DNA from 3 places in the Exiguobacterium sp. S22-S28 genome. Region 2 is predicted to be linked to each of the others. Evidence: a T-box and tRNA genes for the amino acid it is inferred to sense, from the RefSeq annotation. Region 2 holds a T-box; the other regions hold tRNA genes.
The links. A T-box is a leader RNA that pairs with one kind of tRNA and senses whether it is charged. The one in region 2 lies ahead of ACHA8N_RS12365 (valine--tRNA ligase), so its partner is inferred to be a tRNA-Val.
Positions count from the first base shown of each region.

Region 1: it has a tRNA-Val gene. The T-box ahead of ACHA8N_RS12365 (valine--tRNA ligase) is inferred to sense a tRNA for this amino acid. The anticodon was not compared.
Region 3: it has a tRNA-Val gene. The T-box ahead of ACHA8N_RS12365 (valine--tRNA ligase) is inferred to sense a tRNA for this amino acid. The anticodon was not compared.

Region 1 covers NZ_JBHFFC010000018.1:69,084-76,543, reverse strand. The annotation lists gene ACHA8N_RS05155 (response regulator transcription factor) at 1-526, opposite strand, end outside; gene ACHA8N_RS05150 (sensor histidine kinase) at 532-1,539, opposite strand; gene ACHA8N_RS05145 (hypothetical protein) at 1,573-1,893, opposite strand; gene ACHA8N_RS05140 (YdhK family protein) at 2,054-2,623, shown strand; tRNA gene ACHA8N_RS05135 (tRNA-Val) at 2,664-2,736, opposite strand; gene ACHA8N_RS05130 (nitroreductase family protein) at 2,883-3,509, opposite strand; gene yhfH (protein YhfH) at 3,703-3,849, shown strand; gene ACHA8N_RS05120 (polysaccharide deacetylase family protein) at 4,050-4,895, shown strand; gene ACHA8N_RS05115 (YkyA family protein) at 4,908-5,561, shown strand; gene ACHA8N_RS05110 (EamA family transporter) at 5,655-6,557, shown strand; gene nagE (N-acetylglucosamine-specific PTS transporter subunit IIBC) at 6,589-7,460, opposite strand, start outside.
Region 2 covers NZ_JBHFFC010000029.1:120,225-127,684, reverse strand. The annotation lists gene ACHA8N_RS12375 (GEVED domain-containing protein) at 1-1,655, opposite strand, end outside; gene ACHA8N_RS12370 (bifunctional folylpolyglutamate synthase/dihydrofolate synthase) at 1,728-2,978, opposite strand; gene ACHA8N_RS12365 (valine--tRNA ligase) at 3,035-5,671, opposite strand; T-box leader at 5,720-5,949, opposite strand; gene hemL (glutamate-1-semialdehyde 2,1-aminomutase) at 6,005-7,315, opposite strand; gene hemB (porphobilinogen synthase) at 7,312-7,460, opposite strand, start outside.
Region 3 covers NZ_JBHFFC010000013.1:19,885-27,344, forward strand. The annotation lists gene ACHA8N_RS03210 (quinone oxidoreductase family protein) at 1-213, shown strand, start outside; gene ACHA8N_RS03215 (YhgE/Pip family protein) at 414-2,687, shown strand; gene ACHA8N_RS03220 (TetR/AcrR family transcriptional regulator) at 2,674-3,234, shown strand; gene ACHA8N_RS03225 (hypothetical protein) at 3,311-3,592, shown strand; gene ACHA8N_RS03230 (hypothetical protein) at 3,642-3,800, opposite strand; gene ACHA8N_RS03235 (PTS sugar transporter subunit IIC) at 4,138-5,160, shown strand; tRNA gene ACHA8N_RS03240 (tRNA-Val) at 5,255-5,327, opposite strand; gene ACHA8N_RS03245 (efflux RND transporter permease subunit) at 5,501-7,460, shown strand, end outside.

The sequences.
Region 1 (7,460 bases), on a different contig from region 2:
ACAGTGAGAGGACGAGCTGCTCCCTCGATAAAATACGATTCTTAGAGGCGAGCAATTTCCCTAACAGTTGAAATTCCGTTTTGGTCAGGAGAATTTTTTGCTGGTTGAATTCACAACGGTACGCAGCAGCATCATAAGACAGTCCATGAAATGTCTCTTCTTCCTGTTTGATTCGACCAATCAATAATTCAATCCGCGCCAGTAGTTCTCCTTCATGGATCGGTTTTGCGACATAGTCATCTGCCCCTACTTCATGACCTCGTAAAATGTCCTCTTTTTGATTACGTGCCGTCACCATGATGATTGGAAAATCAGCAATCTGTCGGATTTTTTGGCATAATGTCCAGCCATCCATTTCAGGCATCATGACATCCAACAAGGCCAAGTCGATGGGGACGCTTCGAACCAGCTTTAGCGCTTTTTGGGCTGAATCGACCAAATGACAGGTATGTCCATAAGGTGTCAGATATAACTTCATCAATTGAAGCATCCGTGGCTCATCATCTACGATTAATATTCGTGCCATTTTTTTCACGCCTTCCATTGAACTGTGACGCATGTCCCGGCATGCCATTCGCTTTTTATGTCGAGTGTTGCATCATGCGCTTGGACGATTGCTGTCGCAATCGTTAACCCGAGACCCGATCCACCGTGACTTCTGGAGCGTGATGGTTCACTCCGGTACAAGCGTTTTTTCACATGTGGCAATGCCTCTGCCGAAATTCCAATTCCCGTGTCCCGTACCAGAAAATATGCTCCAGCGGAATTTCTTCCGTACTCTACTTCAATTTGACCGACTTCCGTGTATTTCCGTGCGTTATCCAGCAAATTTAACAGGACTTGACCAAGCCGGATTTCGTCCCCCATCACAGTTACAGGATGACCTGACACCACAAAACGCAGTCCCTTTTCTTCAATCGTCGGTCGCATTTTGTCGGCAATGGATAAAATCACCTCGTTAAGTGCAAGCGGCAAACGATCTACCGAAAATTGATTTTCGTCCAGACGAGCCAGTAACATCAATTGTTCGATCAGTTGGCTGAGATGATCACTTTCTTCCTTGATAATCGACAGATACATCGTTTTTTCAGAGTCGGGCAAATCGGGACGACTCAAGATATCAGCGTACCCTTTGACATACGTCAGTGGCGTTCGCAATTCATGCGAGATGTGTGCTAAAAATTCTGTGCGTTCACGGTTTACATAGTCGAGATCTTTTGCCAGTTGGGTAATCGATCGCGCCAATGCACCCAGTTCATCTGAACGCTCAATCGGTAAATCCACTTCCAGGTTTCCGTCCCTCAACTTTGCGGTCGCTCGTTCCATGTTAATCAGCGGTTTCGAGATTAAACGTGTACAGAGCGCTACAGTGACCAGTGATAGCAGGACCGCGATGATTCCTACCTGAATGAACTGTTGCTGCAATGGTTTGACGACTTGTTGAATCAAATCCTCAGGAGCAAACATAAAAACATGCCCGCGATGACTGCCCGCAATGGTGATCGGACTATCCGTCATCAAAAAGTTTCCATGCTCCATTGGCGTCTGTAGCACTAAATCCTTTCGTTGATCTTAAAATTCAGTATGCGTCAATTCTGTTTTCATTTCTTCCGTTAAACGATTGGAAGATTTCAGGATTTTTCCCTTTTGATCGGTCACGACGACAGTAAATTCAGAAGCAGATTCCATTAAACTGACATGATCAATTGTTTGTTGATCAAATGATTTCTCCAAAACGTCTCGATGCGTATTTCCGCGATTCAATAATCCGGACAACACTTCATCGGTACGTTGATTCACAAGATTTAAATACAACGTACTAAAAAGAATACTCCCTATCAGAAAGAGCGCTGTTAAAAACAGCAGACCGATGTAATGAGAAATATGCCGCATGTTCCCCCTCCTTATCTTCCCTCTGCTAAGTATAAGGATTTTTGATTCGAAAATGTGTGTCAAGACACAGGAACCACAAATCGTCACGCTTTCTGCACGGTTTTTGCACACGCAACGGGTATAGTCGTAATGTAATCAGATTCATACAGGAGGTAGACACATGAAGAAACAACTGTTTGTTACAACACTGGCTCTCACTGCCGTTTTAAGTCTTGGCGCTTGTGGAACCGACTCTGATTCCTCCGGTTCGCATGACATGCATGACGCCGATAAAAGCAGCTCACATGATGGAATGATGCATTCAAGTGACGGAAAAGTTCCAGAAGGAATCAAACAAGCTGAAAATCCGAAGTTCGAGGATAACAGTAAAGTTATTCTTGCTTCTGATCATATGCAAGGGATGGATGGTGCGAAAGGAACGGTCGTCGACGCCTTTGACACAACGGTTTATGCGATCAGTTATACGCCGACGACCGGTGGGGAAAAAGTCACCAATCACAAATGGATCATCCAGGAAGAACTTAACCCCGTCCCTGCTTCGACTTTAAGTAAGGGAGACGACGTGACACTTGCCGCTGATCATATGAAAGGAATGGACGGTGCTGAAGCCACGATTGACAGTGCTGAACAGACGACGGTCTATATGGTTGATTTTAAACCGACGTCGGGTGGGAAAACCGTTAAGAATCATAAATGGGTCACAGAGGATGAACTTCAGGCAGATAATTAAAAAAAGCCCGCTCATCAAAGGATGAACGGGCTTTTTGGTATGATTCTGACTGGGCTCGAACCAGCGACCTCTACCCTGTCAAGGTAGCGCTCTCCCAGCTGAGCTACAGAATCATGATGCAGTACGTTATGTACTTGCTAGGACATGTATTAATATAGCAAGAAACTAACAATCTGACAAGTACTTTTCTAAAAAAATATGAAAAATAAAAAATGAATGGAACTGAACTTCTGACTTGAGCCAGTCCCTTCATTTCAACTTATAGGATTGTCGTGACCTGATTGATCGGCAGACGAAGGGCCGGACGTTTCTTCGCATCTTCCACCGCTTTCCCCACAGCAATCAGCATAACAGGGACGAAACGTTCTTCTGTAATAAACGTTTCTGTAAAGAGTTGATGATTAAATCCACCCATTGCGAGTGTTGACAGTCCTTTTGCTTCAGCAACCAACATAAGTTGCATCGCTGCAAGACTGGCATTTGACATGGCTGCATCTCTCGCATAAGCCTCGCTTTGATAAGCACCTTCCACTTGACCTTTGATCGAGTCGAATAGTTCTTCTGTCATACCTCCTGTTTCTACGGCTGGACCATACACAGGATTGTAGTTTCGGTTTGCCTGTAAATCTCCTAATACGGCAATGACGACTGAAGAAGAACTGATAGCAGGCTGATTGTAAGCAATCGGCGCAAGACGTTGCTTTGCGTCTTCCGAATGGAAAGCAAGGAAATGCCAATGTTGCAGATTCCAGGCACTCGGTGCAGCTGTCGTTAATTCAATCAACTCTTTTACTTCTTCTTGCGAAAGCTTGAATGTCTCATCGTAATGACGAACCGACCGACGTTCTGTCAAAAGTGATAGTGTGTCAGATACTGTTTGATTCATAATAATCCCCCTCTAAATACATCTGTTTACTTTGTTATCGTATCATCCTCTACGCTACCTGTCATATGACAAGACTCATTAAAAATCTACTGTTATAAAACAGTAATTGACACAACTCTTCTGTACTAGTACAATAAAATAAATTCAGTATTACTCGCTGGCCCATTCATACATCAAGAGGAGGAATAAAATCATGGAACAACCCCTTTACCAAGAAACGTCTCCAGAGTTTTACCGTCAACTTCCGGTCAAAACTTGCTCCCACTGTGGAAAAGAAATGGACGAACAATGTGAATCGTATAAAACAGAATGTGATGAGTGTTCTGTTACAGAACACTGATCACAAGTTCGAAAGAAGAAGTCTCCGATAACGGATAGACTTCTTTTTTTAGTTAAAAAAAGTATTTTTTTCTATTTTATAAAACTTTTTTTGAATTACAGGGTCTTGAGTCATCTTTTTGTAATATTTTTGTTACAAACGAAACAGACAAAATGTTACATTTAACTCATAAGATTTTCCGCAAAGGAGCTCAGACATCAATGGATTCATACAACTCGGGTAATCCAATCGGACTTGGTCCAAGACAACGAAAACCAAAACGAAAGTATTTCGCTAAGCTTTTTATCATGATGGCTTTAATTCTTCTTCCGCTTGGTGGTTATATCGTGTATCAGTATCTTACTTCGACACAACAAGCTAGTGTAAAATCCGTCCAGTCTTTGCGGAAAATCCCGACTCCGAACTTGGACAAGGCACGCGTTGAAAAATGGAACGGGATTACTAAAAAAGTAGCTTATCTGACATTTGAAGATGGACCGACCGCATTGACACCGGACATCTTGAAATCGTTACGCGAGCAAGATGTTAAAGCGACATTCTTCGTGATCGGAAGTAACATCAATGAGCAACCGGATGTCGTCCGCTTGATGGCAAAGGATGGACATTACATCGGACCACACAGCGAAACACATGATTACGACACCTTGTATAAGGAAAAGCAATATGTTCCCGAGATGCTTCGGGTTCAGAAGCAAATCAAACAACTGACGAATCATACCCCTTTGTTGACACGTCCTCCTTATGGATCAACACCCGGCATTACCAAGTCAATTGCAAAAGAAATTGAACAGGCTGAACTTCGAATTTGGGATTGGTCGATTGATTCAATGGACTGGTACTACAAAGATAGTGCCAAGGAAGTCGCGAAAACCGTCATCCGCCGTGCGGAAGATCCGGTCGAAATCATCCTGTTACATGAACAACCCCAAACATTGCGGGCATTACCTGCGATTGTTGCCGGATTAAAGAAAAAAGGATATCAATTCTCCATCTATGATGAAGATTTTCATATCCCTTATAATTTCGCAAAATTCTCTCATTTATAAGGAGTTACTTTCATGATCAAAAAACGGATGATTCTCACTAGTTGTTTGACCTGTCTCGGTCTCTTGATCCTCAGTGCCTGCTCGAGTGATCCCGCCTCCTCGATGTACGATCAGTTGGAAGAACAAGCGAAGTCCGAACAAAAAGCAGCCGTCGTCGCGGAGCAACGGACGCGCCAAGACGAAATTTCCGTCAATACGTATCAAGCAGTCCTCGAAGCTGGAGCCGATGACATTAACCGGGCGCAAAATGAACGGGATGAATTAACCGCTTTGAACGAAGACCGTGTCAAATTGTTAAAACAAGAAAAAATAATTCGTACCCGTGCTTTTGATGAGTTAGATCTCCCGAAATTAGCAAGTACGTTATCTTCATTACCTGCTGCTTCCAAAAAAGACGGGACCGCTCTTCTCGATGTCTTCAAAGAGCGCGAGAAAGCATTTGATACATTTTTGAAACGTTACGCAGCGACGATCGCTTCAGAAAAGAAAGTGCTTTCTTACTTGACCGAAAAACCAAACTTCGTTAAGATTGACGAAGCGACAGCTGATTTAAACCGAACGTCTCGCCAAGCGACTGAGGCATTAAAGAAGTTTAATCAATTGACCGTCCGATACAATGAACTAAAGCCATCTTTTTACGAAAAAGCTGGACTCAATATTAAATAACTCACACAGGTTGCAACCAAACCCTGTCCAAAAAACCTGGACAAGGCCCCGTTGCAACCTTTTTTGTGCGTTCTAAAACATGGAGGGAACTGTATGAACCGTTCAAAAGCAACACTTTTCGTCTTAATCGGCGCCATTAGTTACGGCGTCTTATCCACTATTGTCAAGCTCGCTTACGGGGCAGGATTTAACTCGGCAGCCGTTTCCGGCAGTCAATTCTTTTTTGGTTGGCTGATGATTTTCATCTTAGCTCTGCTGTCGAAAAATATTCGCCTCCATCCTAAAACGGCTGTTACTTTGATGGCTATCGGGATTTCCAGCGGAACGACCGGTTACTTGTATTATCAAAGCTTGCAAACCGTTTCCGCTTCAGTCGCAATCATTCTCCTGTTCCAGTTTACATGGATCGGCGTTGTGATTGATTCAATTCTTGCAAGACGCCTGCCGTCACGTTCTCACTTCTTATCTGCTATTCTATTGATCGGCGGTGCCATTTTAGCCAGTGCGGCATATTCCAGTGCCCTCGACCTTCGGGGAACGTTGTTCGGACTCGGAGCAGCTGTCAGTTTTTCAATTTTCTTACTTGCAAGCGGTCGAGTCGCAAACCATGTCCCGGTCATCAAAAAGAGTTTTTATATGATGACGGGCGGTCTGCTTTTCGTCATGATCATGTACCCACCGACGACATTTTTAACAGTTGCAAATTTTGAACAAGGATTGATTTGGTATGCGTTGCCGCTTGGTCTGTTTGCTCTGATTCTACCTCCGCTCTTGTTCGCAGCAGGTGCTCCTCACCTCAGTCCTGCCAGTGTCTCGTTGCTTGGCGCAGCGGAACTGCCGACAGCGGTTATCTGTTCGGTCCTTATTTTAGGAGAACATCTGGCTGCTTCACAGTGGATTGGTATCATCATTATCCTCATCGGTATTTTCTATCCGATTTATGTCAGTAGCCTAAAACAATCGGATGCCTCTGTTCAACAAAACGACCTTTCCTGATCATTCAGGAAAGGCCGTTTGTTTTTTATCATTATTTTTGACGTTTCATCGCATCAGCGACAAATTCTACATCCGTACCAATGATGATCTGGACATTTTTTGCCCCCATCTTCATCACACCCTTTGCACCAGCAGCTTTAATGGCTGCTTCGTCGATAATACTGGCGTCTTTCACTTGCAGACGAAGACGTGTCGCACAGTTATCGATCGACGTTACATTATCCGTTCCTTGCAATCCGGCAAAAATCCGGGCTGCTTGTTGTTCGTACTTATCATCCGAAACGTCTGCTACAAGTCCGGCGTCTGTGACGAGCGTCTCATCTTCACGACCCGGTGTTTTCAGATCAAACTTCGTGATCATGAAGTAGAACAGGAAGTAGTAGATGACCGCGAACGCGAGACCGACCAGAAGTAACAATAACGGTTTCGTTGCGATTCCGAAGTTCAGGACGTAGTCAATGAATCCAGCCGAGAATGAGAACCCGTGCAGAATTCCGAGTAAATTGACGACAGCCATTGAAACACCTGTTAAAACCGCATGAATGACGTAGAGAACAGGTGACAAGAACATGAATGAAAACTCGATCGGCTCTGTGATTCCCGTTAAGAACGACGTTAATCCCAAACCAATCATTGCCCCTGCGACTGCTTTCCGGTTCTCTTTGCGGGCAGCCATGACCATTGCTGCTGCCGCTGCCGGCAATGCAAACATCATGATCGGGAAAAATCCGGCTTGGTAGATTCCAGCTGTAGGATCGCCTGCGAAGAAGCGGGCAATATCCCCGTTTGCAATTGTTCCGTCTGCTTTCTCATACGAACCAAAGACGAACCAGAAAATATTATTTAAGACATGGTGCAGACCAACAGGAATCAATAGACGGTTGAAGAAACCAAACAGTGCGG
Region 2 (7,460 bases):
AAAACATTTTTGATTAACGGTTTATGGTTCGCACCGATAAAGGCGCGGTACATCGTATTCGAAAACAGTTCTTTTTCCTGTTGCTGGTTAAACGTCGACGTATGACCGGCACCGGAATACGTAACATTCCCTTTTGTATACATATAGTAGTGGTTTCGAGCGTCACCAATTGTTCGTCCTGCCGCTTGGTTCGCGGAAGTGACACTGTTCTCACGAATGTTGTACCACGGAATCAAATCAGGTTGCTCTAAGTCCAAACCAAAATATTGATTGTGGGTCGTCGCAATCTGGACGTTATTTCCTAATGTAAAGGGATAAGACGTCATAACCCCTTCGTTTTGTTTAACGGCTTGTCCTGATGTCTGAGGTGCTCCGTAGCCCATGTTCGTAAAGTTTTTCTGTCCGGCAAGTCCGGCAAACTTTTTTTCCCAGAACAACTCTGGGTTTGACGATTGACTTGGTCTAAAAATCGTATCGTGGGACAACATTAATCCTTGTCCAGTATTTGTAAAATCAAGAATTTTATTTGATGCAGAATCACTTAACGATGCCGCTCCATACGAATCTTGAAAACCAAATATCAACAAATCATACTTAGAATTCAAATCAACGTTCGCATAATCTGAAGAAAATTTTGCAGAGTCAGTTACTTCTACATTAAAATTATAAAAACCGTCTTGTTTTAACAACGTTCCCGAATTCATAAATCCGTTGATTGAACCGGTCGCTCCGCTCCGAGTCACTTGGAGAATTTTCGCTTCCGCGACCTGATCCTTCATTAAGAAACTGCCGGTTTTATAGTCCGTCAAGCCATCACTGCTTGAGACACGAATCATCCAGTTCCGTGGACCGGTATAACTTGGCGCGTCAAAATTATAGCTTAGTGTACCCGTTTTCCCTGCTGGTTTTTCGTCGACTTTTTCCGACTCTTCAAATTGATCGTTACTGTCAAAATCAATGTAGAGTTGAACAAGTTGATTCGTATTTTCAGCACTCGTCGTGTACGCAAAATCAATCGGGACGTTTGGAACGGCTGTAGTTCCTTTGTCAATTTTTGTTAATGCCGTTCCTTTTTGTTGAACCGATACGCCTTCTAGTCGAGGGCGAATAATTTTAGATGTCTTTAATCTCGTGATAACACTTGAAAGGTCTGTATACGTCGGTACACCTTTAAACACCGATGTAAAGTTACTTGATGCATGCGTCAGAACATCTTGATGTAAGAAGACAGGTAATCCTTTTTTGATGTAAGCATTGTTGATCTCATTCGCCTTTAACTTCGTAATATCATTTTCAATCTTACTTGTATTATGATTTTTTTTCGCATCAGAAATAGTCACCGAATAACGGTCTGTTCCCGAAAATACAGATGGATCAAAAACGATTGCATCAAACGCCCCGTCAAGCGGAAAACGTGACGCATTCAGTTCCTTGACCGTCATCATTTTAATATCATACTGATCAGGCTTCAGTTCGGTTAACATCGAAGAAATCACTGTATTCGGATCAATCCGGTTCGTCGTTGACCAATCGTCACGGATTTCCAGAATTTTAAACTTTTCACCATTTGCCGCCTTTGTATGTGGTGGTTGTATATACGTAAAGCTGGTAAAGATCAACAGACTGACTATAAATAGACGTGCTAAACGCTTCATCTTCATCGTCTCCTCGTCGTAAGATCGTAACATTTGGGAATAAATTCCCCCAACCTTAGTATACAAGTTCTTTTACCGTTTCCCCTTTTTTGTAAAAGACTGTGCCGTCAGTAATGTGCGGACAGTACTGATGAAATAAAGAGAGCCTGTCACAATCCGTGTTTTATCGACCGTGTCATTCTCACTGAAAAAAGACTCGATATCTGTCACATTCGCTCCGTTTGCGTTTAGTTCTTCTAACGTCCGCGCCCGCGGAAAATCAAACGTCGTCTCATAGATGTCTTGCGTCACTTCCCGCAATTGGTTTAGCATTGCTTCTCGGTCTTTATCCCGTAAGATCGAGCACAAGACAATGACAGGTTTTGTCTCTTCCTTTAAACGTTCGACAAGTGCCGTCACGCCTTCCGGATTATGCGCACCGTCTAAAATAATCCGCGGCTTTCGGGAAATGATTTCAAATCGTCCTGGATGTGTCGCATTCCGCAATCCGCGCCGGATGGCGGTCTTTGACCAACCGAGTTGTTTTGCACAGACGACGGCATTGGCCGCATTGTGGACTTGATGTATACCTTCGAGTCCAAGACGTGTCTCGGGAACGCCTTCATAGGTTGCCCATGTCCCCGCTTCACTCAGGCGGTAATCCCGGATCACTTCCTGACTCCAGGCCAGATTTGCTTGTCGATCGCCACAATAAGCCATTAACGGGACCGTCAATTCTTCCTGCAACTTCCCTGCGATAACCATCGTTCCTTGCTTGATGATACCGAATTTTTGTAAGGCAATCTCTTGGAGCGTATCTCCGAGGATGGCTTGGTGATCGTGACCGATCGAGGTGATGATTGCAGCTTTCGGTTGTTTTAGGACATTCGTCGAATCATACAAACCACCGAGTCCGACTTCATAAATGACGAAATCAGGACGGACGTGACTAAAATGATAAAAAGCGAGTGCCGTCAAGGCTTCGAATTCCGTCACAGTCCCGACCGTTGAATCGATATTCGCGATCGCTTTCTGGACAGCAACGGCCGCCTCCACCAAATCCGCTTCACTGATCGGTACACCGTTCAACATGATTCGTTCTTCAAACTGAATGATATACGGTGACGTAAAAGTTCCAATCCGCAGTCCTTGCGCTACTCCCATCTCGCGCAAAAAAGCGACCGTCGATCCTTTGCCGTTCGTTCCCGCGACATGAACCGTCGAAATCGTATCCGGATCGATTCCCAGTTCCGTCAGTAATGCTTCCATCCGACTCAGTCCCGGTTTGATGCCAAATGCCAGTAACGCCGATAACCATTCGAGCACATCTTCTCGTGTTCTCACGCTTGCTTCACTCCTTCAAAAAAAGTGACTCAAGAAAACTTGAGCCACTTTTAAGATTATTTTGCGAGTTCGCTGATCCGGACTTCAACTGCCGCCTGTTTCTCTTTATAGTCTTGTGCTTTTGCTTGTTCTTCTTCAATGACGTGTGCCGGAGCTTTTCCGACGAAGCCTGGATTGTTGAGTTTTTTCTCGACCCGTTCGACTTCTTTTGTATACTTGACGAGTTCTTTGTTCAGACGAGCGATTTCTTCTTCGATGTTGATCAAATCAGCCAACGGAATGAACAATTCCGCTCCCGTGACGATCGCACTCATCGCTTTTTCTGGTGCCGTCATATTGCGTTCAACAAGTAATTCAGACGCATTCGTGAATTTTTTCAAGTACGACAGATTTGTTTCTAAATCGTGCTGGACTTGATCGTCACTCGTTGAAATCATCAACTGGATTTGTTTCGACATCGGCGCGTTCACTTCCGCCCGAATATTTCGGACTGAACGGATGACGTTCTGAACGGCTTCAAATGCCGGAACAGCTTTTGGGAAGTCCAGTGAATCGTTCCGTGTCGGCCATGCGGCACGTGTGACGGTTTCACCTTCATGCGGTAGATGCTGCCAGATTTCTTCCGTGATGAACGGCATGAACGGATGCATCAGACGCATGATTTGATCCAGCGTATAGGCAAGAATCGAACGCGTCGTCAATTTGGCTGCTTCGTCCTCACCGTTTAACGGTAACTTCGCCATCTCGATGTACCAGTTACAGAAGTCTTCCCAAATGAAGTGATAGAGGACACGACCGGCTTCACCAAACTCGTATTTGTCCGACAGACGCGTCACATCATCAATCGTCGTGTTCAGACGTGTCAGAATCCATTGATCGGCAAGTGATTTCTCGCCTGACAGGTCAATTTGATCGTGTGTCAGTCCATCCATGTTCATCAAGGCAAAACGGCTTGCGTTCCACAATTTGTTCGAGAAGTTCCATGTCGCTTCGATTTTCTCCCAGTAGAAACGTAAATCGTTTCCTGGTGTTGAACCGGTCGTTAAGAACCAACGGAGCGAATCCGCACCATATTTTTCGATGACATCCATCGGATCAATCCCGTTACCGAGTGACTTCGACATTTTCCGTCCTTCTGAGTCGCGAATCAAACCGTGAATCAGTACATCGTTGAATGGACGTTCGCCTGTGAATTCATACGATTGGAAGATCATCCGTGAGACCCAGAAAGCGATGATATCATAACCTGTTACGAGTGTTGACGTTGGGAAGTACTTCTGATAATCAGCTGCGCCTTCGTTCGGCCAACCCATCGTCGAGAACGGCCAGAGCGCTGAAGAGAACCATGTATCAAGCACATCATTGTCTTGTTCCCAGTTTTCGATGTCAGCCGGTGCTTCTTTGCCGACGTAGACTTCGCCCGTTTCTTTATGGTACCAAGCCGGAATCCGGTGACCCCACCAGAGCTGACGGCTGACACACCAGTCGCGGATGTTTTCCATCCAGCGGACATACGTGTTTTCAAAACGTTGTGGAATGAAGTTGATTTTGTCTTCCCCTTGTTGCTCGTGCAGTGCTTTTTCAGCAAGCGGCTCCATTTTGACGAACCACTGGAGCGACAAGTACGGTTCGACGATAGCATCCGACCGCTCGGAGTGACCGACGGAATGCAGATGCGGTTCGACCTTGATCAAAACACCTGACTCTTTCAGATCTTCAACGATTTGCTTGCGGCATTCAAAACGATCCATGCCTTCATATTTCCCTGCATTTTCGTTCATCGTTCCGTCTTCATTCATGACAAGGACACGTGGTAGATCATGACGGTTTCCGACTTCGAAGTCATTTGGATCGTGGGCTGGCGTGATTTTCACAACCCCTGTTCCGAATTCCATGTCGACGTACTCATCGGCGACAATCGGAATTTCCCGTCCGACGATCGGTAACGTGATCGTTTTTCCGACCAGGTGCGCATAACGCTCGTCTTTCGGATTGACCGCAATCGCCGTATCCCCAAGCATCGTTTCCGGACGTGTCGTCGCCAGTTCGACGTGACCTGATCCATCCGTCAACGGATAACTGAAGTGATAGAAGGCACCTTCGATGTCTTTATAGATGACCTCGATGTCCGAGATCGCTGTTTTCGTCGCTGGATCCCAGTTGACGATGTATTCGCCACGGTAGATCAAGCCTTTTTCGTATAATTTAACGAACACTTCTTGAACCGCTTCCGACAATCCTTCATCGAGTGTAAACCGTTCCCGTGAATAATCGAGCCCGAGTCCGAGTTTTGACCACTGTTCACGGATCGTTGAGGCGTATTCTTCTTTCCAGGCCCACGATTGTTCCAGGAACTTTTCGCGTCCCATCTCAAGGCGTGACTTGCCTTCTGCCCGGAGTTTCTGTTCGACTTTTGCTTGCGTCGCGATTCCGGCATGGTCCATCCCTGGCAGGTACAAGACGTCAAAGCCTTGCATCCGTTTCATTCGTGTCAGCATATCTTGGAGTGTCGTATCCCAAGCGTGACCGAGGTGTAATTTCCCGGTAACGTTTGGCGGGGGGATGACAATCGTATACGGTGCTTTTTCCGGGTCTTGATCGGCTTTGAAGTATTCCCCTTTCATCCAAAAGTCGTACCATTTTTCCTCTGTTGCTTGCGGATCGTACTTTGTTGGCATTGATAATTCCTGCATCTAAATCGCTCCTTTAATCCATAATAAAAACGGCTTCTCTCGTCCTCATCTAAGGACGAAAGAAGCCGTTGCTCTTCCGCGGTACCACCTTAGTTCACTCTTTACAGAGTGCCCTCTAGCCCGCGTAACGTGCGGCAATCCGGATCTCGCTTGCTGTTGCTTACGAGACCAGCTCGTGGGGTGACCTTCATCAGGACGTCCTGTCACATCTCTCAGCCATGGATGTGTTCTCTCATAACAGTTCGTTTCTCGACTACTCTTCCCGTCATCGCTGTTTTCCAAATTATTCTTTCCTTATTTTATCCGAGACGTCCGTGACTCGTCAAGAACTGCTTAACGATTAAATTCGAGTTGTAATTCTTTGAACGTCAGCTCAACCGCTGCAAGCGTCTGTTCGATGTCTTCGTCCGTATGAACGGTCGACAAGAAGAGACCTTCAAATTGTGATGGTGGTAAGAAGACACCGCGTGCTGCCATCTTTTGATAATACGAACGGAACATCTCAAGATTCGATGTTTTCGCTTGTTCGAAGTTCGTGACCGGCTGATTGGTAAAGAAGACACCAAACATCGCACCCGCCCGGTTCGTCGTTAACGGAATGTTATATTTCGCCGCTGCTGCGAGATACCCTTCCGCCAGTCGACCGGCTTTCCGGTCAAACTCTTCGTAATGCTCCGGCTTCAGTTGCGTCAGTGTCGCGAGCCCCGCTGTCATCGCCAGTGGGTTACCGGATAGTGTACCGGCTTGGTAAATCGGACCTTGCGGCGCAATTTGTTCCATGATGTCGCGACGACCACCGTAAGCACCGACCGGCATGCCGCCGCCGATGACTTTCCCGAGGCACGTAATATCCGGTGTGACACCAAAGTATCCTTGGGCACAGTTGAAGCCAACCCGGAAACCAGTCATGACTTCATCAAAAATCAAGAGTGTCCCGTATTGTTCCGTGATGTCGCGTAATCCTTCGAGGAAGCCCGGCTGCGGTGGGACAAAGCCCATATTTCCGGCTGCCGGCTCCACGATGACACCCGCGATGTCGTCGCCGTGTTTTTCAAAGGCAATCCGGACTGCGTCCATGTCATTGTACGGAACAGTTAACGTCATGCTGGCGATTTGTGCCGGAACACCGGGTGAATCCGGTAAACCAAGTGTCGCCACGCCCGATCCTGCTTTAATCAAAAGCGAATCGCCATGACCGTGGTAACAGCCTTCGAACTTCAGGATTTTCGTTTTCCCTGTATATCCGCGTGCAAGGCGAAGTGCCGCCATCGTCGCTTCTGTACCCGAGTTGACCATCCGGACGACTTCGACCGACGGCACACGGCTGATGACGACTTCTGCCATCGCTGACTCAATTTCTGTCGGTGTCCCGTAACTCCATCCGCGTGTCGCTTGTTCTTGAATCGCTGCCGTCACGATTGGATCGGCATGACCAAGAATCATCGGTCCCCACGACAAGACATAGTCGATATATTCTTTGCCATCGATATCGTAAAGTCGCGAACCTTTTGCCCGCTCAGCAAAAATTGGTGACATCCCGACTGATTTATAGGCACGCACCGGGCTGTTGACACCACCCGGCATCAACGGTAACGCCCGTTCAAAAGCGGCTTTTGATTTTGAGTTTTGATTAATCAGGCTCATTTTGTCCCCTCCAAGTAATGACAGATGTCTTTTGCAAAATACGTAATGATTAAATCAGCGCCTGCTCGTTTGAAACCAAGCATCGTTTCCATGACAATCCGTTCCTCGTCAATCCAGCCGTTTAACGCAGCGGCTTTGACCATTG
Region 3 (7,460 bases), on a different contig from region 2:
GACACCTCTAAAACCTTGACAGGCGGCGATTTGTGGAATGTTTTGACGACACGAGAAGAGCGGGTCCGTCGTGCCGGTGAATTATTCAATTGGGTAGAATCCGGTCATTTACAAGTCGCTCACCCTACTACATTCTCTCTGTCAGACGGAAAACGTGCCCATGATTATTTGGAAGGACGCCAGAGCACTGGAAAAATTTTAATGATTCCTTGATCGTATTTAACGGCAAAGCACTTACCAGACATAGGTTGAGTGCTTTTTTCGCGTGAAATGATTACAAACGAGAGACAATTTCTTTTCTCAGAAATTCATTAGCTTAAGTAGTTGCATTTCTTCCTAAAAAAGCGTAGAGTAAATCTCATCAAAACCAGAAACTTAAATTAGTTTTTAGTTTCAAGAAGGAGATTTGATTTATGTTTCGCTCAGAATGGAAAAAATTAAAAAGTCCGATGATGATCATCGTGATTCTTGCACTTATTCTCGTCCCGTTTCTTTACAATTCAATCTTTTTGTCCGCTTTCTGGGATCCGTACGGTAAAACAGAAAATATTAAAGTCGCTGTCGTCAATGAAGACAAGGCGACGAAATTCGAGGGAGAAAAAATTGATATCGGAAATCAGTTCATTAAAAAACTGAAAAAGAATGATGACTTTGACTGGCAGTATCTTTCACGTAAAGAAGCAGCCAAACAACTGCGTGCTGGTGATATTTATATGACAGTCGTCATCCCTAAAAAATTCTCACACAATGCCACTACGTTACTTGACGATCATCCGAAAAAAATCGAGCTGGAATATTATCTGAATCCAGCCAAAAACTATTCCGGTACGCAGGTTTCCAGTGCTGCTGCCAAACAATTAAACGAAAAAATCCGTAAATCTGTCACCAAACAATACAGCAGTGCGATTTTTGGATCACTCAAAAAAATCGCCAAAGGATTCGAAGATGCTTCCGAAGGTTCTGCTAAACTCGAGGACGGTGCCAAAAAAACGACTGACGGCGCTAAAACACTTACGACCAATCTCGGAAAACTGACGAGCGGAACCAATACTCTATCGACGAATTTAACGAAAGCGAATGAGGGTTCTGCTCAAATCTCAACCGGTTTGAACACACTTACTGACGGAACACAAACGCTCGCAGAAAAATCCGGTGAACTATCAAGTGGTCTCAACCAACTGGATAGCAGCAGCAATAAACTAAATGCAGGTGCTGCCGATTTACAAACAGGTGCAACTAAGTTACGTGCGGGAACCGAAAAAGCCGCTGCTGGTACAAGCGAACTCAATCGTAAACTGCCTGCATTTACAGCAGGTCTTGATCAACTGAATGCCCGTGCTCAGGAAGCCAATGCATCGTTGGCTGCTGTCAACGATGCTGCAGATACGCTAAAACAAGATTTAAGCACGCGTCGTGAAGCACTTGAAGCAAATGTCGCTAATATCAAAGCAGTCATCGCTTCTTCCGAAACCTTAACGGAAGAAGAAAAAAATACCTTGCTAGGATCCATCGCAACGATGGAACAAAATGTACAAAATTTAGCCCAACAAGAATCATCACTTGATGCAAGCCTTGCCCAAGCAAACGATGCAACAGACAAAATCAATCAACTTGCTGTCGGTGGTCAAAATATCGCGTCTGCTGTTTCGCAACTAAATGATGGTCAAGCTCAACTGCTTGCCGGTTCAAAACAATTAGAACAAGGTCAAATCGCATTCAATCAAGGTTTGACCGCCTATACAGACGGTGTTCGTAAAGCAGCTGCCGGAAGCAGCCAATTGACAGCCGGTTCACAAAAACTGGCGACGGGGGCGAATGACGCGAGCACGGCATCCGACAAATTGACGTCAGCACTTGGTCAATTATCCGACGGTGCGGTCTCTCTTTCATCCGGTGCAGGACAATTAACGGACGGTGCTTCTCGTCTCGCGGATGGGAACTCAAAACTCGTTGATGGCGCCAACACCTTGAAAACAGAACTCGGTAAAGGAGCTAAGGATGCTACTGTCAAACCATCCAATGATCGGGATAACATGCTGGCTGAACCAGTCGTCTTAAAGGAACATGATTATTCTACTGTCAATAACTACGGATCCGGTCTTGCGGCTTACATCCTCAGCATCGCTTTATTTGCCGGTGCCTTGATGTTCTCTTCCGTTTACCAAATCCGTCCCGAACATGGTGAGACGTTGACATGGCGTTTCCTCGTCGGAAAACTGTCCATCATCTTACCAATCGGTGCGTTACAAGGAATTGCTGCTTCAGTCGCCATCATTTATGTACTGGATGCGGACGTCGCAAGCGCTCCTGCTTTATACGGCTTTGCCGCCTTGACAGGCATGACGTTCATTACATTGCTCTTTACGTTAACAATGCTTTTCGGTCGGGTTGGACAATTCACTGCATTCTTACTCTTATTACTGCAAATCGGTGGAAGCGGCGGGACATTCCCGGTCGAAATGACACCAGCCTTTTTCCAAACAATTCACCGCTTCCTACCAATGACGTACTCGGTCACAGGTTTCCGTGAAGCACTTGGAATTGGTGTCACCGATACATTGATTTCTAACAGTCAGGTTCTTGGTCTGATTCTGTTTTCTGCTCTTGCTATCAGCTTTGCTGGTGCTTTAGGTGGAAAACGAATTCTTCTTTCGACGAAAGCGAGAAAACGCCATGACACTGTCTGATAAGGAACATCTAATTTTAGATGCTGCGATGGCTTGTTTTTCAGAACTTGGTTATAAAGGAACGACCATCGAACGCATCGCGAAACGCGCTCATGTCGGAAAACCGACTGTTTATCAACTGTTTGAAAGTAAGCTTGATTTATTTGAATCGCTCGTCACGCGCGTTCTGCAGGATATGAAAGCAGAAGCAGAAAATGCCTATGCAACAACAGCTTCAATCGAGGAAAATAAACAGGCGATGATTGACGCAATCGTTAATCATCAGCAACAACATTTGTTCATTTTGCAAATCATACAAGAAACCCATACGTTGAAATTGCAGGAAATGTTTGAATTGCGCGTCCGGATTGAGCAACACATCGTTGAATATATCAAGAATCTGCTCGAAACACGTCTTGAACTGGAGAAACGTTCACCGAATGTTCCGGTTGAAATCACTGCTTTTCTGTTGTTCAAGACCTATATTGCCTTGATTTCCGACTGGCCGTTGATTGGTCCTCCACTTGATTTAAAAACAATCAGTCAAGCGATGTTAAAATTGTTATAATGAAACAGCCTCTCGATGTATGGAGAGGCTGTTTTGCGTTATGGATTCCTAATCATATTGGAATGGAGTGTTTTATTTGTCTCAACTTTTACTGTCTAATTTCCTGTTCACGTTGGCTTTACTGGTATACGTCATCGTCTCGCTCGTCGACATGTGGAAATCGTATACCCGTACCAGTTCCAAGACAGACTTTCTGTTCTTTATTTTGACGTTGATTACTGTATTTGTCGGATTTCTCTTATCTCCATTTCTTTCACTCGCCTTTCAGTGGAAACGAAGTCGTGCGAAACGAATCATCGGACTTTTACTTATTGCCGTCCCTGTAGGTCTTATTTTTGTAAGTTCTTTTTTATCATGACGTAAGTTCCCGATCAAACGATCCGTATGTCGTCCAGCGGATCGCTTTTTCATGTTCTTCCACCTAGAAATAGTTTCCGCAACAGTTCTTTTTCGGGCGTCGGTGCAGCATTAATCGCTTCAAGACAAGGTCGGTCGTCATATGCGACTTCTATAATATCCACTGCTACGGCATTGCCATGAATATCGGTAATGACTGCGAACTTCATGAAAACGCCTCCATTGTAAGTATGATGGTCTTTCTCACTTTTCCCTCTTTTAAAGTAAAAAAATCTTTGGGAATAAGTTGTCAGAAAATATTGATTATTCATCCTGACCGTGTTAGGCTTAGAAAAATTCATTGAGAGGAGCATCATCTTATGTATATACAACAAATTGCTGGCCGACTGATTATTCTATGTTCGAGGGACTGAAACCTTTTCCGTTGATTTTCGGAATTGATTTTGGGCCCTTCTTTCGATGCATCGAATGAGGCGCCCGCAGGAATGATGGCGCCTATCCGATAACGGATAGGTTTTTTTTATGGCAAAACAAAATAGAGAGAGGATGAGTGAATTGAAGGAATATGCGATGGATCGAATGGTGAAAGTGTCTGCCGGTATGGCGAATGCCGTGTTAGTGACGTTAGGGGTAGGATTATTGATTGAAACGTTCGGCAACTTATTACATATTGAGATGTTACTCACGATTGGCGGTGTCGCCAAAGTCTTACTTGCCCCGGCACTCGGAGCCGGCATCGCTTATCAACTTGGCGGGAATACACTTGTTTTATTCAGTTCCATGATTGCCGCAACGATTGGCGGAGCGGCACTTCAGCCAACGGACGCCGGGCTTGTCCTCGTGCCGGGTCAACCAATCAGTGCATTGCTCGCTGCTGCCGTTGCTGTCTTCGTCGGAAAACGAATGACCGGAAAAACAAAATTCGATATGATGGCTATTCCGGTCAGCGCTGTCCTTGCCGGTGGTTTTACTGGTCTCGCTGCTGCTGCTGTCACGACACCGTTACTCACTCGATTCAGTGCCATGGTTACTGCGTCAGTCGAATCTTCACCGATCGCGACTTCACTTGTCATCGCCCTTATTTTTAGTGTCTTATTGATGTCACCCGCATCATCGGCTGCACTCGCGATTGCTCTTCAGCTCGATCCCGTCGCCAGCGCCGCTGCTTTGATCGGTTGTTCCGCCCAGTTCGTCGGCTTTACGTTGATGGCATATCGTCAGACCGATCCCGGTGGATTGATTGCTTCTTTCTTCGTCACACCAAAAGTCCAGTTCCCGAACATCGTTAAAAATCCGCGCCTTGTCGTCGCACCATTCCTAGCCGCGATGATTTCCGCGCCAATTGCAACACTTGTTCTTTCACTCGAAGTCCCTTATGAGCTTGCCGGTCTTGGATTAAATTCGATGATCGCGCCGCTTAACATCTTCGTCAATCAAGGATTCAATGCCTTCCTTGTCTTTTTCGCAACCGGCGTGCTTCTTCCCGGTATTTTGACGCTCGTCTTTTACCGGATGACGACGATGGCCGGTTGGACAAAAATGGGCGATCTTCGTTTAGAGATTCAATAAGGCTCAGTTGCTATTCCTTTCATTGTTAATGAAGGAATAGCTTTTTTTATACAAAAAAAATCCCGTTCATCAAAAGATGAACGGGATTTTGGTATGATTCTGACTGGGCTCGAACCAGCGACCTCTACCCTGTCAAGGTAGCGCTCTCCCAGCTGAGCTACAGAATCATGTGATGTCGTACTGGGTATATGTTTATTATAGCAACATATTGAAATCTGTAAAGTATTTTTTATGATTTTCTTTTATTTTTTTCTTCTGCGGTAACAGTTCAAAGTTGCAGGGTTTTCTTTCGTCCTCTACTATGTAAATAAGCACATATAAAATAAAGGAGGGGTACCCGTTGAATTTTCTAACAAGATTTAGTTTGAAGAACTCCGTTGCCGTGTTTATTATTGCCATTCTTTTAATTTTAGGCGGCGTGTATTCGTTTACTCAACTCAAAGTAGATCAGTTTCCTGAAATCGAATTTCCTCAAATTTCTGTAGAAGCTGTTTACCCAGGCGCATCTCCAGATGATGTCGACAAGCAAGTCGTTTCAAAACTGGAAACCGCACTCAAAGGAATCGAGGGTTCCACTAAAATTACGAGCTCTGCTTACGAAAGTATCGGAATCATCAATATTGAATTCCCCTTTGATACCGATATGGACAAAGTCGAACAACAAATCGATGCTGCCATTCAGGATGCCAATCTTCCGGAAGAAGCAACAACAAAGTTAAATCGTTTTTCATTTGGTTCGTTCCCGATCTACAACATCTCCTTCTTTAGTAAAGATGGAAAAGAGATTGAATCTCTATTAAAGGATGAAATCGAACCAGAACTCAATAAAATTCCCGGCATCAACAGTGTTTCTGTTGGTGGCTACAAAGATGATCTGGTCCAGATTACTGTCGACAATAAAAAAGCGACCGCTGCCGGATTGTCGTTAACCAGCATCAAAGAACAAATCAATGCCAAATATGTATCGTTCCCATCTGGTCAACTTGCAGAAGGTGATTCAAAAATCCCGATTCGGGTCGAAGAAAAGCTGGAAAACTTAGATAAGTTAAAAAATCTCCAGCTGACATCTTCTGTTGCGTCAAGTCCAGCAACAGGCGCTCCATCAGGTCCTCCTACAGGAGGATCCGGTTCAGAGTCCGAAGCACCGGGTACAACGGGTGCACCAGAAGAAGCAGAACCAGCAGAACCAATCCGTCTCGGAGATATCGCAAAAATCGAAGCCGTTTCCGAGCAAAGTGAAAAAACACGTTACAACTTAAAAGATTCGTTATCGATGGCCATCACGAAAAAACAAGATGCGAACACTGTTGAAATTGCAGATGGTGTCACAAACATCTTGAACAAATATGATGATCAAATCGATTATACGATTGGCATCGATTCCGCTAAAGACATTGAGGAGTCAGTCGCTACTCTCGTAAAAGAAGGATTACTCGGTGCTTTGTTTGCTTCTCTTGCCGTCCTCCTCTTCTTACGAAACATCCGAGCGACCATCATTGCCATCGTCTCAATCCCGCTGTCGATTTTAATTGCGGCGATCTTCTTGAACTGGCAGGACATCTCGTTAAATATCATGACCCTTGGTGGTATGGCGGTTGCGGTCGGTCGTGTCGTCGATGATAGTATCGTTGTCATCGAAAATATCTTCCGGCGGGTCCGAAAATCAGAGTCAGGTATGACGAATGAAATCATCGAGCAATCGACGAAAGAGATCTTAAAAGCCATCACGTCTTCTACCTTGACGACCGTCGTTGTCTTTTTACCAATCGGGTTTGTCGGTGGCATCACAGGGAAGTTCTTCCTGCCATTCGCCTTGACAATCATCTTCTCGTTACTCGCTTCGCTTCTCGTTGCGATCACGATTGTGCCGATCTTAGCGAAATTCGCCTTCAAAAAAGTACCTGCTGAAGAAAAAGAAGGTGCCTTGCAACGTTGGTACGGCAAACTGATTGAAAAATCACTGTCGCACAAAGCGATTATTCTCGTCGTTTCGTTCTTATTGCTTGGCGGTTCACTTGCGATCGTACCGCAACTTGGGTTTACGTTCATTCCAAACGAAGCTTCCAAAACATTGACGGCTTCGCTTGAACTGCCGGCTGCAACATCTCTTGAGAAAACGAGTGATGTTTCGCTCAACATGGAAAAAATGTTCGATCAGGAAAAAGCGATTGCTGATGTCACGACATCCGTCGGAGCCCGTGATTTCACGACCGGCTTGCGACTTGATAACAAAGCCAGCTACTTCTTGAACTTAAAAGACGGAGCTGATGTCGAAAAGACAATTAAATCCCTTGAAACAC